Regions from separate parts of the Fusobacterium necrogenes genome, predicted to be linked through region 1. Evidence: riboswitches for the same ligand, from Rfam matches in the RefSeq annotation. Region 1 holds a riboswitch; the other holds the start of a gene.
The links. Region 1 has a riboswitch for FMN ahead of ribH (6,7-dimethyl-8-ribityllumazine synthase). Riboswitches for the same ligand answer to the same signal wherever they lie in the genome.
Positions count from the first base shown of each region.

Region 2: linked by a shared signal. The riboswitch ahead of DYA59_RS04885 (FGGY-family carbohydrate kinase) and the one ahead of ribH (6,7-dimethyl-8-ribityllumazine synthase) in region 1 are both predicted to bind FMN.

Region 1 is NZ_UGGU01000003.1:1,567,593-1,575,533, reverse strand. Features, by position in the region: gene DYA59_RS07390 (Na+/H+ antiporter NhaC family protein) at 1-1,289, opposite strand, end outside; FMN riboswitch at 1,525-1,654, shown strand; gene ribH (6,7-dimethyl-8-ribityllumazine synthase) at 1,741-2,202, shown strand; gene ribD (bifunctional diaminohydroxyphosphoribosylaminopyrimidine deaminase/5-amino-6-(5-phosphoribosylamino)uracil reductase RibD) at 2,207-3,283, shown strand; gene DYA59_RS07375 (riboflavin synthase) at 3,300-3,950, shown strand; gene ribA (GTP cyclohydrolase II) at 3,965-5,161, shown strand; gene DYA59_RS07365 (Hpt domain-containing protein) at 5,301-5,651, shown strand; gene DYA59_RS07360 (5'-methylthioadenosine/S-adenosylhomocysteine nucleosidase family protein) at 5,709-6,524, shown strand; gene DYA59_RS07355 (suppressor of fused domain protein) at 6,521-7,177, shown strand; gene DYA59_RS07350 (SPL family radical SAM protein) at 7,196-7,941, shown strand, end outside.
Region 2 is NZ_UGGU01000003.1:972,602-980,542, reverse strand. Features, by position in the region: gene DYA59_RS04905 (MATE family efflux transporter) at 1-1,048, opposite strand, end outside; gene DYA59_RS04900 (DUF2004 domain-containing protein) at 1,173-1,649, opposite strand; gene DYA59_RS04895 (GNAT family N-acetyltransferase) at 1,956-2,111, opposite strand; gene DYA59_RS04890 (hypothetical protein) at 2,195-2,416, opposite strand; FMN riboswitch at 3,042-3,166, shown strand; gene DYA59_RS04885 (FGGY-family carbohydrate kinase) at 3,268-4,806, shown strand; M-box (ykoK) riboswitch at 4,854-5,015, shown strand; gene mgtA (magnesium-translocating P-type ATPase) at 5,267-7,941, shown strand, end outside.

The sequences.
Region 1 (7,941 bases):
AAAGAGAAAATTATAAATAGTATTGTACAAATAAATAGTAAACCTTGATACCATAATAATGGAATGATATCTAATGGAGAAACTTTACCAGCTGTGAATCCTAAGAGAATTAACATTTGAGCTCCGTAGGGAATAAAGCCTTGAAAAATGCAAGAAAAAATATCTAATATAGCTGCACTTTCTCTTAGATCAACATTGTATTTTTCAGAAATTTTTTTAGCAATTGGACCATTAATTATAATAGCAACTGTATTATTAGCAACAGCTATATCAGTTAAAGCTACTAAGGTGCCTATTCCTATTTTTGCACTTTTAGGTCCAACTATAAATTTTTGAATTTGATCAATAAGCCATTGAATTCCACCAGCCTTAGTAGTCATTGTAGCAAGTCCACCTGTAAGTAGCGAGAGTAAGAAAATTTCATTCATACTTGTGAACCCATTGTAAATCTCTTTAGAAAAAGTTAAAAATGAAAAATCTCCATAAACAAATCCTATAATTCCCGATAAAATAATACCTGATGTCAACACTATAAAAACATTTATACCAATAATGGCCAATAGAAGTACAATTACATAAGGAAGAATCTTTAAAAAATTGTATGGAAGGATTTCTATATTAGGAATACTTTCCGGACGCCCAAAAATAAGAAGTAAAATGATAGTTATTATAGCAGAAGGGGCAGCTATATATAAATTAACTCTAAATTTATCTTTCATTTCAACTCCTTGAGTTTTTGTAGCGGCAATAGTTGTATCCGATATAATAGAAAGATTATCACCAAACATGGAACCACCCAAAACAGTAGCTAATATAAGTGGCATAGAAACACCACTTTTTTCAGAGAGACCTATCGCTATAGGAGTAATAGCAACGATAGAACCAACTGATGTGCCAGTAGCTGTTGAAATAAATGCAGATATAATAAATAATCCAGCAGCTATATAGTGAGAAGATACATGAGTAAGGCCGAAATGTACGGTTGCATCTACTCCTCCCATTGTTTTAGTAACAGTAGCAAAAGCTCCAGCTAAAAGATATATTATGCACATTGTAATAATATCTTGATGTCCACATCCTTGAAGGAAATTACTAAATTTTTCATTTATAGTTCCTTTAAATATTGTGAATGCTGATATTAACCCAATAAAGATAGCAATTGGAGAGGGTAATTGATAGAAAGCCATTTCTATCTTTTGAAAATGTAGGAAGATTCCCGTTCCTAAATAGATAATGACAAAAATTAATAAAGGTATTAACCCAAGAAAGCTGGATTTTTTGTTTTCCATATTTTCCTCCTGATAAATTGAAAATAATTTTACATAATAAGTGTACTTTGTTTATTAATAAAAAGCAAGTAAAGATTTTTTAATCATTTGATTAGTAAAGAAATAATTAAAAGTTTTTGTTGTATATATAGGAGTTATCTTAGAAAAATAAAAGAATATATTGAAGAATTATATTAAAAAATAATAGTTGACAAATTTATTGAATAAGATTATACTTGAACTATAATAATAAATATTTAATCTTCAGGGCAGGGTGAGTGAAAGCAATTCCCGACCGGTGGTTATAGTCCACGAGAGTTTCTTTGAAATTCTGATTTGGTGAGATTCCAAAACCGACAGTATAGTCTGGATGGAAGAAGAAAAGATATCTTTAATAAGGAATCTTATACTTTTTTACATGCCCAGAATAAGTCTGGGTTTTTTATTTGTCCTGAGAAATCAAGGAGGAAAAATGAGAGTATTACAAGGGAAATTTACAGGAAAAGAATTAAGAGTAGGAATAGTAGCAGCTAGATTTAATGAATTTATTACATCTAAACTTATTGCTGGGGCAGAGGACGCTTTATTAAGACATGAAGTAGAAGCTGATAACATAGATTTAGCTTGGGTTCCAGGAGCTTTTGAAATTCCACTTGTAGCAAAGAAAATGGCAGAATCTGGGAAATATGATGTGGTAATAACTTTAGGAGCAGTTATAAAAGGGTCTACACCACATTTTGATTATGTCTGTGCTGAGGTCTCTAAAGGAGTAGCAACAGTTAGCTTAAATAGTAATATTCCAGTAATATTTGGGGTATTGACAACTAATAGCATTGAAGAGGCTATAGAAAGAGCTGGAACAAAAGCTGGAAATAAAGGTTTTGATGCAGCTATAACAGCAATTGAAATGGTAAATTTATTAAAGGGGATGTAGTTTTATGGATGAAAAGTACATGGCAAGAGCATTAGAGTTAGCTGCTCTTGGAGAGGGAGCTGTAAATCCGAATCCTTTGGTAGGAGCTGTAGTAGTGAAAAATGGAATAATAGTAGGAGAGGGATATCATAAGAAGTATGGAGGACCCCATGCAGAAGTATTTGCTTTAGAGATGGCAGGAGAAAAAGCTGTGGGAGCAGATATTTATGTAACTTTAGAACCATGTTCACATTATGGAAAGACTCCACCATGTGCTAAAAAAATAATAGAAATGGGATTGAAGAGATGTATTATTGCATCTCTTGATCCTAATCCTTTAGTATCAGGAAGAGGAATAAAAATACTCCAAGATGCTGGAATAGAAGTAATAACAGGAGTATTAGAGCAAGAAGCAAAAGAGCTTAATAGAGTTTTTATGAAGTATATAGTAGAAAAAAAGTCATATCTTTTTTTAAAATGTGGAATAACATTAGATGGAAAAATAGCTACAAAAACTGGAGACTCAAAATGGATTACAAATGAATTAGCTAGAGAAAGAGTACAAAAACTACGAAGTAAATATATGGGGATAATGGTTGGTATTAATACAGTATTAAAAGATGACCCAAGTTTAACAGCTAGAATAGAAAATGGAAGAGATCCATATAGAATAGTAGTGGATCCAAATTTAGAGATACCATTAGGGAGTAAGATAGTAAATTTTCAAGATGGTAAAAGTATAGTTTTGACATCACAAAAAAATGTAGAAAATAAAAAAAGTAAGATACTTTTAGATAAGAAAGTAAAAGTTATTTATTTTGAAGGTAAAAATTTTAAAATATCAGAAATTTTATTAAAGACTGGAGATCTTGGAATAGATGGAATACTACTAGAGGGTGGAGGATATCTTATATCTAAAGCTTTTAAGGAGGGAGCAATAGATGGTGGAGAAATATTTATTGCACCTAAAATACTTGGAGATGAAAATGCAATACCTTTTATAAAAGGATTTTCTATGGAGAATATAGCTGATGGAATCGAATTGAAAAATGTTAAAATAAATAGTTATGGAGATAATGTATCTATGGAGTTTTATAGATAGAAAGGAGTGATTTCTTATTTTTACAGGATTAGTAGAAGAGATGGGAGAAGTTCTATCTATTGAAAGCGGAGAAAAATCTTTAAAATTAAAAATAAAGTGTAAAAAAGTCTTAGAGAAAGCAAAGCTTGGAGATAGTATTGCAACAAATGGGACATGTCTTACAGTGACAAAGTTAGGAAGTGATTATTTTACTGCTGATTGTATGTATGAAACAGTAAAAAGAACTAATCTTAAAAGGTTAACTGTAGGAGATAAAGTAAATTTGGAAAAGTCAATAACTTTAGCTACACCATTAGGAGGCCATTTAGTAACTGGAGATGTAGATTGTGAAGGAAGAGTGGTTGCAATTATTTCTGAAGGAATAGCTAAAATATATGAGATAGAGATAGAAAGAAAATATATGAAATACATAGTTGAAAAAGGAAGAGTCACTCTCGATGGAGCAAGTCTTACTGTAATGAAATTAGGAGATATGACTTTTGGAGTCTCACTTATACCTCATACTCAAGAAATGATCACGCTCGGGAAAAAAAGAGTTGGAGATTATATAAATGTCGAAACTGATTTAGTTGGAAAATATGTTGAAAGACTTTTAAAATTTCAAGATGGACCTTTTAAAGAGAATGAGGGAATTACTATGGAGTTTTTACTAAAAAATGGTTTTTAGAGGAGTGAATTGTGATGTTGGATAGAATAGAAGATGCTCTTGAAGAATTAAGAGCTGGTAAAGTAATAATAGTAGTAGATGATGAAAATAGAGAAAATGAAGGAGATTTTGTTTGTGCAGCTGAGTTTGCTACTCCTGAAAATATAAATTTAATGGCAACAGTAGGAAAAGGATTAATTTGTATGCCTATGACACAGGAGTATGCTAAAAAATTAGCTCTACCTCCAATGTGTTATGATAATACTGATAATCATTCCACTGCTTTTACTGTATCAATAGATCATGTAGATACAACAACTGGGATATCGGCCTATGAGCGTTCATTGACAGCTATGAAAGCTTTAGATGAAAATGTTAAGCCATATGAGTTTAGAAGACCAGGACATATGTTTCCATTAGTGGCTAGAAAAGGTGGAGTAATCGTCAGAAATGGCCATACAGAGGCAACTGTAGATTTAATGAGATTAGCTGGACTTAAACAAATGGGTTTATGTTGTGAAATCATGAAAGAAGATGGAACAATGGCTAGATTTGATGATTTACAATTGCTAGCTAAAGAATTAAATATGAAAATGATTTCTATTGAGGATTTACAAAAATATATAAAGATGAATGATCAATTAGTAGAGGTTGCGATAAGAGCTAAGATGCCTACTGGATCTGGAATTTTTGAAATAGTAGCATTTGATAATAATCTAGATGGAAAAGAACACATTGCTTTAGTAAAAGGAGATGTAGCAGGAAAAGAGAATGTTTTAGTTAGATTGCATTCTGAATGTTTTACAGGAGATATTTTAGGCTCTTTAAGATGTGATTGTGGCTCTCAATTGAAAAGAGCTATGAAAAGAGTAGATGAAGAAGGAGAAGGAGTAGTTCTTTATTTAAGACAAGAAGGAAGAGGAATAGGCCTTATAAATAAATTAAAAGCATATACTCTTCAAGATCAAGGAGCTGATACAGTAGAGGCTAATGTGGCTTTGGGATTTGAGCCAGATATGAGAGATTATGCGATAGCTGTTCAAATGTTAAAAGCTTTAGGAGTGAAGTCAGTGAGAGTAATGACTAATAATCCAGCAAAAATAGAAGCTCTTGAAAATTATGGAATGAAGGTAATAGGAAGAGAAGCTATAGAGACAGGATTTAATGAGACTAATGAGAAATATATGAAGACTAAAAAAGAAAAAATGAGACATATGTTAACAAAAATTTAAAATAGAGGATACTGTGAGGGAGAAACCAGTTATAGTTTCTCCCTTTTATAATATTAGGAAAAGGAGTTCATAAAGTTGCTAAAAAAAGATAAATATTATATACTTTAATTGTAAAAAGTTAGATATAGGAGGAAAGAAAATGGAATTAAAAGATTTAAATGGAATAATAGATATAGATATTGATGGAAGTTTAGCGAGATTTGGAGATATGATAGAATTTTATGTAAAGTTTTTAAAAAAATTTTCAGAAGATAAAAATTTTGAAGATTTAAAAATAGCATTAGATAGAAGTGATGTAAAAAAAATTGAAGAAATAGCTCATACATTAAAAGGAGTAGCTGGTAATTTAGGCCTCAATAAGGTATATCAATATTCAAATGAGATAGTTAATTTAGCTAGAGAAAATAAACTTGAAGAGATAAATAATATAAGACCTGAATTGGAAAAAGAAATGCAACATGTAACTGAAATATTAAAGAAGTTGATTTAGTAAAATGTACAAATACATATATTGTATTTCTATTAATTTAAAAAATGAGGAGAGAAGATGATATATATTTCAGTAGCTTTAGGAATAGAAGCAAAACCTATTATAAAGTATTTTAATTTAAAAAGAGATAATGGTATAAAAAAATTACAAGTTTTTAAAAATGAGAGAGTTACTTTGATAATAACAGGAGTAGGAATTTTAAAAAGTGCAATAGCTTTGACATATATTTTTTCCCAAAGTGAGATAGATGAAGATGACATATTTTTAAATATTGGAATCTGTGGAGCTAAGAGTGAAAAATATAGTATAGGGGATATAGTCCTATGTAATAAAATAATAAATTCAGAGTTGGAGAAAAGTTATTATCCAGATATGGTGTTTAATCATTCCTTTAAGGAAGGGAGCTTAGAGAGTTTTAATACCCTAGTATATTGTGAAGATGAGGTTGTAGGAGATTTAGTAGATATGGAGGGGGCAGGTCTTTTTGAAGCTACTACATATTTTTTTCAAAGTTACCAACTAAATTTTATAAAGATAGTATCTGATTATTTAGATAGAGAGGTAGAGCAAAACCAAGTGGAGGAGTTAATTTTAAAATCTCTTCCTCAGATAGATAACTGGTTGATAGAGAGAGAAAAATTTAAAGTAGAAAAGGAGATGGATTTCACTTTAGAAGAAAAAAATATGGTAGAGGAACTTATAAAAAACGCTAGATTTACAGCAACTATGGAAAATGAATTAAAAAGCTTGTTACTTTATTATAAATTACAAGGAAAAAATATAAATGAAATTTTGGAAAAATATAGAGATGTAGAGATAAAAGATAAGAGAGATAGTAAAAAAATCTTAGAGGAGATCAAGGAGATAAGATGAAAGAGAATAACGAATTTGAGATAATTGATACAGCTGGTTTTGATGCAATAGAGAAAAGATTTAAAAAACTTTATCCTAAGCAGGAGGAGATACATTTCCACGCTCAAGTTTCATCAAGATTAGGTGGAGATGACCCTCTTGATGGAATAAGTATATTTAGAGGAGATGGATATTATCACTTTGTAACTTTTGGTTTTAGTGAACTCTATGAAAAAGAGAGTGATGATATGGAGTATAGTGGATATGGTTTTGAGCTTACATTTAAATTGAAGATGACAGAGGAACAGAAAAAGAGAAAAAAAAGAGACTTTGATATAAAGGACAGGGAGCTAAAAAATATCTGTTCCATATTACAAGAGTTAGCTAGATATGTATTTGAAACAGGTGAGATATTCCAGCCTAATGAGTATATTTGGACAGGGCAAAAAGAGGGAATAGATTCTAATAAAAAATCTAAGATAACAGGTTTTGTAACGACTCTTGATATGGCAGGAGAGATATCTACACCTAATGGTAAGGTACAATTTGTAGAGTTAGTAGGTGCTACTGATAATGAATTAAAAAATATAGATAGTAATAAGTTAAAAGTAGAAGAGTTATTAAAAAAATTAAAAACAGATATTACTGACTATAATAGAAAGAGTATTATATAGAAAGGATAATTTTAATAGATGAATTTATTAAATAAAAGTTTTTCTCACATATATATTGAAAAGGAAGCAAAAGAGTATGAGGAGAGTAAAAAAATTTTTGAAAGATTTCCAAATTCTCAAATAGTAGAGATAGATGATTATAAGGAGATTTTTTCTAAAAATAATCAAAATTTTTCACTACAAAAAAGGACACCTAAACTAATATTAGCAGTGAAAAAGGAAAATTATCTCTATGAGGGAGCAAAGGTGTGTGAAAGTTTTGGGAATGAGAATTTTTATTACTCATCATCTATTTTAAATTGTGTATATGATTGTGAATACTGTTATCTTCAAGGGGTATATTCCTCTGGAAATATAGTTATTTTTGTAAATTTAGAAGATATGTTTCAAGAGATAGAGAGGATATTAAAAGAGAAATCTATGTATATCTGTATTTCTTATGATACGGACTTGATGGCTCTTGAAGAGGTAACAGGATTTGTGAAGAGATGGTATGATTTTGTAGCTAAGCATAAAAATCTCAAGATAGAGTTACGTACTAAAAGTGCAAGTATAAAGGTATTTAAAGATTTAAAACCTAATCCTAATTTTGTAATAGCATGGACAATATCTCCTAAGAAATTTGCTCAAGAACATGAGAGAGGTACTGTACCTTTTGAGATGAGAGTAAAATCAGCTAAAACTTTAATAGATAGTGGTTGGACTGTAAGAATCTGTTTTGACCCTATGATAAAAATAGAGAATTTTTATGAAATCTACGGAGA
Region 2 (7,941 bases), 590 kb from region 1:
TTATTTCAGAAATTCTAGTTCCTGTAACTAGATATACTAACTGTGGAGAGATTGTGTAACTTAGTATCAAAATAAAAGCACACCAAACCCAAGTTATATAAAGAGCTTGCCATATTCCTATTTTTATTCTCTTATACTCCCTAGCTCCTTTATTTTGTCCACAATATGTTGCCATTGTAACACTCATCACTCCAAATGGAAGCATAAAAAACTCTGTTATCTTTCTAGCTGCTGTATGAGCTACTATTGTATTTGTTCCAAGAGCATTGATAGCTATTTGTAGAGCCAAAGTTCCAAAATATACAAGGGACATCATCATTCCCATAGAGAGACCAGAACCATAAAGTTTTTTTACGAGTTGTATATCTATTTTGAAATCCTCTTTTTTCAATCTAAGATTTGGATATTTTTTCCACATATATACTACACAAAATAGTACTGATATTCCTTGAGAGGTGACTGTTGCCCAAGCTGCTCCAACTACTCCCATTTTAAGATTAAGTATAAAATATAAATCCAAAAATATATTAAATCCACAAGCTATAACTAAAAATATAAGAGGAGCTATTGTATCTCCAATAGCTCTTAATATTCCAGCAAAAGCATTATAAAACATAGTAGCTATTATTCCCAAAAGGATAATTTTAATATATCCATAAGATTGTGAAAAAATTTCATTAGAAACATTTAATATATTAAGTATTGGTTTTAAAAATGTAACACTAAAAAAACTTATGAATAGTGCTGTTAAAAAACCTAATAAAAATGTTCCCCCTATACTTTTCCTTATATTCTTTTCATTTTTTGCTCCAAAATTTTGAGCAATAATAATAGAAAATCCATTTGTAAGTCCTGTTAGAAAACCAATAAGTAGAGTACTTATTGCTGTACTTGCCCCAACAGCTGCTAGAGTATTTTCTCCTAAAGTACTTCCCACTATCCTAGTATCTGTTAAGCTATAAAAAAGTTGAAATAAATTCCCTAGACACACTGGGATAGCAAATTTTAGCATTTGTTTTGTAGGACTACCTGTTGTTAGATCTGTCATAATTAAGTCTTCTCCTCGATTTTTAACCTCAATATTTGTAGAGCTTTATTAAATAAATACTTGTACCATTATCAATAATTATACATAGATTTTTATTTTTTATCTATCATTTTTTAGAATATTATTAACTTTCCCAAGTAATATCTAGAATTTCTCCCTTATTATCAGTAATAACTACAAGAATTTGACTGCTAAACTTTTTATCTAGCATAAAATCCCATACAGCATAGTCTTCATATTTTGGGTATATTCCTACTCTTACTAGATTTATAACCCTAAAAAGTTTCTCATCTATTGGAAGAGTTTTTTCTGTTTCTTCAGTGAGTTTTTCTATATCTTTTTTATCGAATTCTTCTATGTGCCAATCTATCCACTCTTTTGTAAGACCCCAGTCATCAAAATCCTCATTTAATTTTTCTTCTATTTTTTCTTTAAAACTAGATAAGTTTGAAATATATTCATCATACTCTAATATCCAATCTTTTTTTCCTACTACTTCCTCTAAATCCAAATCTAATTGGATATCTCTATCCTTTAAATGAATAGTAGTTTCATAATAGTCTTTATTGATATCAATCTCTCCAAAGAATCTTATCTTCATCTTCTTACTTCCTTTCTCCTTAGATTTTTTTATTATTATAGCATAACTATAATTATATAGATAGTAACTAATTAAAGAAAACTCAGAGAATTGTGAAGGAAACACTGAAAGCTTTGCTTTTTGCGTCTCAAAATTTTTTTCACATTTGGATAGTTTTCTCTTTTTGTAACGCTTCTAGTCCTTGTAAATATTTCATTAAGATATTCTGCCTCTTCTTTAGTTACTATTGACATAAGTATCCATCTAATCAATTTTCTTATTTATTTTAATTTTCCATATATACACTCATCATAAATTATGCCATTTTTATATAGATTTTTCTCTTATTCCTTCTAATTTAAATCCATTTTTTTCAATTACTCTTCTTGAGTCAATATTATCTTTAAAAGTGGTCGCCATTATTTTAATAATATCTAACTGCTCAAATGCTAATTCATAAACTTTTTCTGTTGCCTGTGTCATTATTCCTCTTCACCAATATTCAGTTGAAGGATAATAACCTAAGACCCCCTCTTTAATATAAATATCTCCTCTTTTTTCAATACTTATTGTTTCACAAATTTTTCCATCAATAACAATAGCTCTGAAGATTCCATTGCTTCCTTCATTTTTTCTACATAATCTAAATAATCTAACCACCAAATTACATCTTCAGCTTTATAAGGGTTTGGAATTCTATTTGATAAATATTTTCTATCTATTTTATTACAAATATCCTTCAATTCATACTTATACTTTTTATTCCATTTTCTTAATTCTACTTTCATATTTCTCTCCCTTTTATAATCTAATATTTCTCTTGTAACTTTCAATTTTTCTTTCTGGTAATTTTCTCTCTATATTATTTAATATACTCCAAAAATTTTTATTATCCTATGAAAATAAAAAACAGTCAGTATTTTTTAAAAATTTCTGACTGTCAAATTTAATTTAAAATTTATTGTAGCTCTATCCTACTATGACTAGGTTCTCTGAAACATTTACACTCCCTACCACGGCTTAGGGTTCTCCTCATTCAAGTTATGTAATAAATTTTATTTTTAGTCAATTTTTAATTATTTCTCCTTAGTTATCAAGTTAAATACATTCTATATTTCTATATATTTTTTATCTAAAGTTTCGACTTTTCTTCAGCTAGTTTTAATAATCTATCTCTCGTATTATATCTTTTATCAAACTCCACCGCAATCCCAACTCCAAGAGCATAATCTCTCTTTATACAGTGAGCATAATAATAATCTTTTTGATTAAATATATCCTCCTATATACATACTTTTTTGCAACCATAAGTTTATATTTTAATTTTGTCATAATAATATGTCATTTTCAGAACTTTTGAGTATTATATTGACAATTAGATTTAAAAATGTTATATTCAAATTAATAAGAATATTTTATCTTCAGGGCAGGGTGAGGTAACAATTCCCGACCGGTGGTTATAGTCCACGAGAATTTTTTAATTCTGATTTGGTGAAATTCCAAAACCGACAGTATAGTCTGGATGGAAGAAGAAAAGATATACTATTTTTTCGTTTATTTTGCCCAGAGTTTTCTGGGTTTTTTTAATAGTTATCTTTAAGTTTTCCATTAAAAATATTTAATTTTTATGGAGGTTGTTATGAATAAATATTATATTGGATTTGATGCTGGAACTCAAAGTGTTAAGGTTGCTATCTATTCATTAGAAATGGAGTGTGTAGCTGAAAAATCTTATCCTACTACTCTCAATTATCCTCAATCTGGTTGGGTAGAGATGGATGTAAATGAATATTTAGAAGCTTGTAAAAAAGGGATAAGAGATTGTGTTACACAGATGAAGGAAAAAGGCTTAAATCCAAGTGAAGTGAGAGGAATTTTTGGTGATGGAATAATCTGTGGTATTGCTGGAATAGATGAAAATGGTAAACCTATAACACCATATGTAAACTACTTAGATTCTCGTTGCCAAAAAGATGTAGAGGAGCTTTTAAGTAAAAATTTTGATATCTGGGCTAAAGAAACTGGAAATCCTACTCCTAACTGTATGTTTCCAGCTATGATAGCTAGATGGTTTTTAAAAAATACTAAATTTCTAGAAAATGGTTGTAAATTTGTTCACAATGCTCCATATATTTTGATGAACCTAGCTGGATTATCTCCTAAAGATGCTTTTATAGATTGGGGAACTATATCTGGTTGGGGACTAGGATACAATGTCTATAAAAAAGAGTGGTCAGATGAACAACTTAAAATTTTAAATATAGATAAAAAATATCTTCCTAAAATAGTAAAACCTTGGGATATAATTGGAAACCTTTCTCAAGAGATGGCAGAGTTTACAGGATTACCAGCAGGTATTCCTATCTGTGCTGGTGCTGGAGATACTATGCAATCTATGTTAGGTTGTGGGCTTTTAGAGAAAAATATGGCTGCTGATGTAGCTGGTACTTGTGCTATGTTCTGTGTATCAACTGATGGAATAAAAGAGGAGTTGAGCAAACCAGAAAATGGATTGATTTTTAATAGTGGAACTTTAGAAAACTCATATTTTTATTGGGGATTTATAAGAACAGGTGGACTTGCTCTTAGATGGTTTAGAGATAATATCTGTGATAAAGTTGGTGAGGATTCATATTTCGATAAACTTTCTAAAGCAGCAGAAAAAATTCCAACTGGAGCTAATGGAGTTTTATTTTTACCATATCTCACTAAGGGAGTTGGAGAATTAGCAAATGCCTCTGGTTGTTTTTTAAATATGGGAATGGATACTGACCAAGCTACACTATGGAGAGCTGTACTAGAAGCTATTGGATACGACTATATTGGAATCACAGATATATATAAAAAAGGTGGAGTATCCCTAGAGGAGATAACTATAACTGAGGGTGGAAGCAAAAGTAACCTTTGGAATCAAATAAAAGCTGATATGCTAAATACCAAAACTAAGACTTTTAAGAAATCTGGCGGAGCTGTAATGATGAATGTATTAACTGTGGCTTATGCTCTTGGAGATATAAAAGATTTAAAAGAGGTAATAAAAAATAATTTAGAGATTAATAAAAATTATCTTCCTCAAAAAGAAAAAACTGATTATTATAGAGAAATTTTTGAAACTAGAAAGATGCTCTTAAACTCTGAAATGAAGGAAGTTTTCAAAATTTTAGAAAAAGTAAAATAAATTTTTACTTGACAAATAAAAAAAATTATACTATACTTTAGACAATTTAATAGTTCCGGTAAGTAAGGCTACTATAGGGATATGGGTTACTGCCGCAAAATAGTGGAGACACTATGCGCTGGTTTGAACAGGCAACATCGAAACCAAGGTGTTATCTAATGTAACTTCACCGCCCTACAGAGTTGAAGCTCAAACGGTGGTAAAAAATAGTTTTTATTTTTTATATTTATTTGGATATTACTCCATACCACTGTTTGAATTGGGATGGAGTTTTTTATTTTCTTGATTTTTTAGGAGGTGCAAAATGGACGTAGAAAATAGTGGCAGTAGTATGTATTTAAAAGTTCAATATTTATCAGACATCTTTTTCTATGTCTGTTTTTAAGTTCGCCCTTGTTCTTTTAAATATATGCTACCCTGTTTAAGCTTTAAAGATATTTTAAAATTAAGGAGGATAGCAATGAAAAAATTTAAAAACATTAACAAAGCTGAAATCAACTCAAGAAATCTAAAAGATGAAGAAAACAAAAAAATAAGAGTGTACTCTTCTCTAGGAACAGAGGAGTTACTAAAAAAATTAGATACATCTTTAGAGGGAGTTACTAAGGAGCAAGCTGAAAAAAGCTTAGATATATTTGGAAAGAATATAATAACTCACGGAAAGAAAAAATCATTCTTCAAAAAAATAGTAGAGGCTTTTGTAAATCCTTTTACAGCTGTACTTTTCTGTCTAGCCCTTGTGTCTACTGTTACTGATATGATTATTCCTTGGTACAGCAACACTCCAGAAGATTTTTCTCCTATTACAGTAATCATTATCACTACTATGGTTACTATCTCTGGATTATTACGTTTTATTCAAGAGGAAAAAAGTAATAATGCTGCTGAAAGCTTATCTGCTATGATAACTACTACTACTTCAGTTAAAAGATTTGGAGAAAATAAAAAGGAGATTCCTTTAGAAGATGTAGTAATCGGAGATATAGTTTATCTTGCTGCTGGGGATATTATTCCTGCTGATTTAAGAATAATTGAATGTAAAGACTTCTTTATCAGCCAATCTTCTCTAACAGGTGAAAGTGAGCCTGTGGAGAAAAAAGCTCAAATTATACTAGATGATAAACTTGCTGTAACAGAGTTAAATAACATAGCTTTTATGGGAAGCAATGTTATCAGTGGCTCAGCTATTGGAGTTGTTATCTCTACTGGAGATAATACACTTCTTGGTTCTATATCTAAAACTTTAGTATCAGATGAAAAAATTGAATCTAGTTTTGAAAAAGGTGTCAATTCTGTTTCATGGTTACTTATCCGTTTTATGATGGTAATGGTTCCTATTGTATTCTTTGTAAATGGATTTACAAAAGGAAGCTGGGTACAAGCTCTACTATTTGCCATCTCAATAGCAGTAGGACTTACTCCAGAGATGTTACCTATGATAGTTACAACTTGTCTAGCTAAAGGTGCTGTATCTATGGCTAAAAAGAAAACTATCGTTAAAAATCTTAACTCTATTCAAAACTTTGGTTCAATGGATATCCTTTGTACAGATAAGACAGGAACTATCACTTTAGACAAGGTAGTTCTAGAGTATCATATGGACGTACATGGAAATGAAAATAATAGAGTATTACGTCATGCTTTTTTAAATAGCTGGTTTCAAACAGGATTAAAAAATCTGTTAGATTTATCTATTATTGAAAAAACTCATGAAGAGGGAGAAAGGGATAGTTCTCTTTTAGAATTAGAAAAGATATATACAAAAGTTGATGAGATTCCTTTTGACTTTTCTCGTCGTCGTATGACTGTGGTGGTAGAAGATAAATCAGGAAAAAGACAGATGATAACTAAAGGTGCTGTTGAAGAGATGTTATCTATTTGTAAATATACAGAGTTTAAAGGTGAGATAGTTTTACTTACTGATGAGATAAAAGAGGAAGTTTTAAAAACTGTTGAAAATTTCAATGAAGACGGACTTCGTGTTATTGCTCTTGCTCAAAAAACTAATCCATCTCCTGTGGATAGTTTTGGAGTAAAAGATGAAGTGGATATGGTACTTATGGGATATCTTGCTTTCTTAGACCCACCTAAACCTACAACTGCTAAAGCTATTGCTGCTCTAAAAGAGTATGGGGTAAGAACTAAGGTTTTAACTGGTGATAATGATAAAGTTACTAAAAGTATTTGTGGAAAAGTTGGACTTAATAGTAAAAATATTTTACTTGGCTCAGATATAGATAATATGAGTGATGAAGAACTTTCAACTGTTGTTGAAAAGGTAGATATATTTGCAAAACTATCTCCTATGCAAAAAACTAGAATTGTTCAAATCTTAAAAGAGAATGGACATACAGTTGGATTTATGGGAGATGGAATAAATGATGCTGCTGCTATGAAAGAGGCAGATATAGGAATATCTGTTGATACAGCTGTGGATATAGCTAAAGAATCTGCTGATATAATCTTACTTGAAAAAGATTTAATGGTATTAGAAGAAGGAATTATTGAGGGACGTAAAACTTATGCAAATATGATTAAGTATATTAAGATGACTGCTTCATCTAACTTTGGTAATATGTTTTCAGTATTAGCTGCTAGTGCTTTCTTACCATTTTTACCAATGATGAGTATACACTTAATTCTATTAAATCTAATCTATGATCTATCTTGTACTGCTATCCCTTGGGATAATGTAGATAAAGAGTTTTTAAAAATTCCTAGAAAATGGGAAGCAAGCTCTATTGGAAAATTTATGTTATGGATAGGACCTACTAGTTCTATATTTGATATAACTACATACTTATTGATGTATTTTGTTATCTGTCCTATGTTTGTATCGAATGGAGTGCTATACAACTCTATCCCTGTTGAGCAAGAAACATTGAGAACAGCTTATGAAGCTATGTTCCAAACAGGTTGGTTTATTGAGTCTATGTGGTCACAAACTTTAGTTATCCATATGATAAGAACTCCTAAGTTATCATTTATTCAAAGTATTGCCTCTTTACCTGTTATAGTTCTTACAACTTTAGGAGTAATATTTGTTTCAATCATTCCTTATACTAGACTTGGAATCTATTTAGGGCTTACATCTCTTCCTCTAGTATTTTGGTTTGGGCTTGTATTGACAATAGT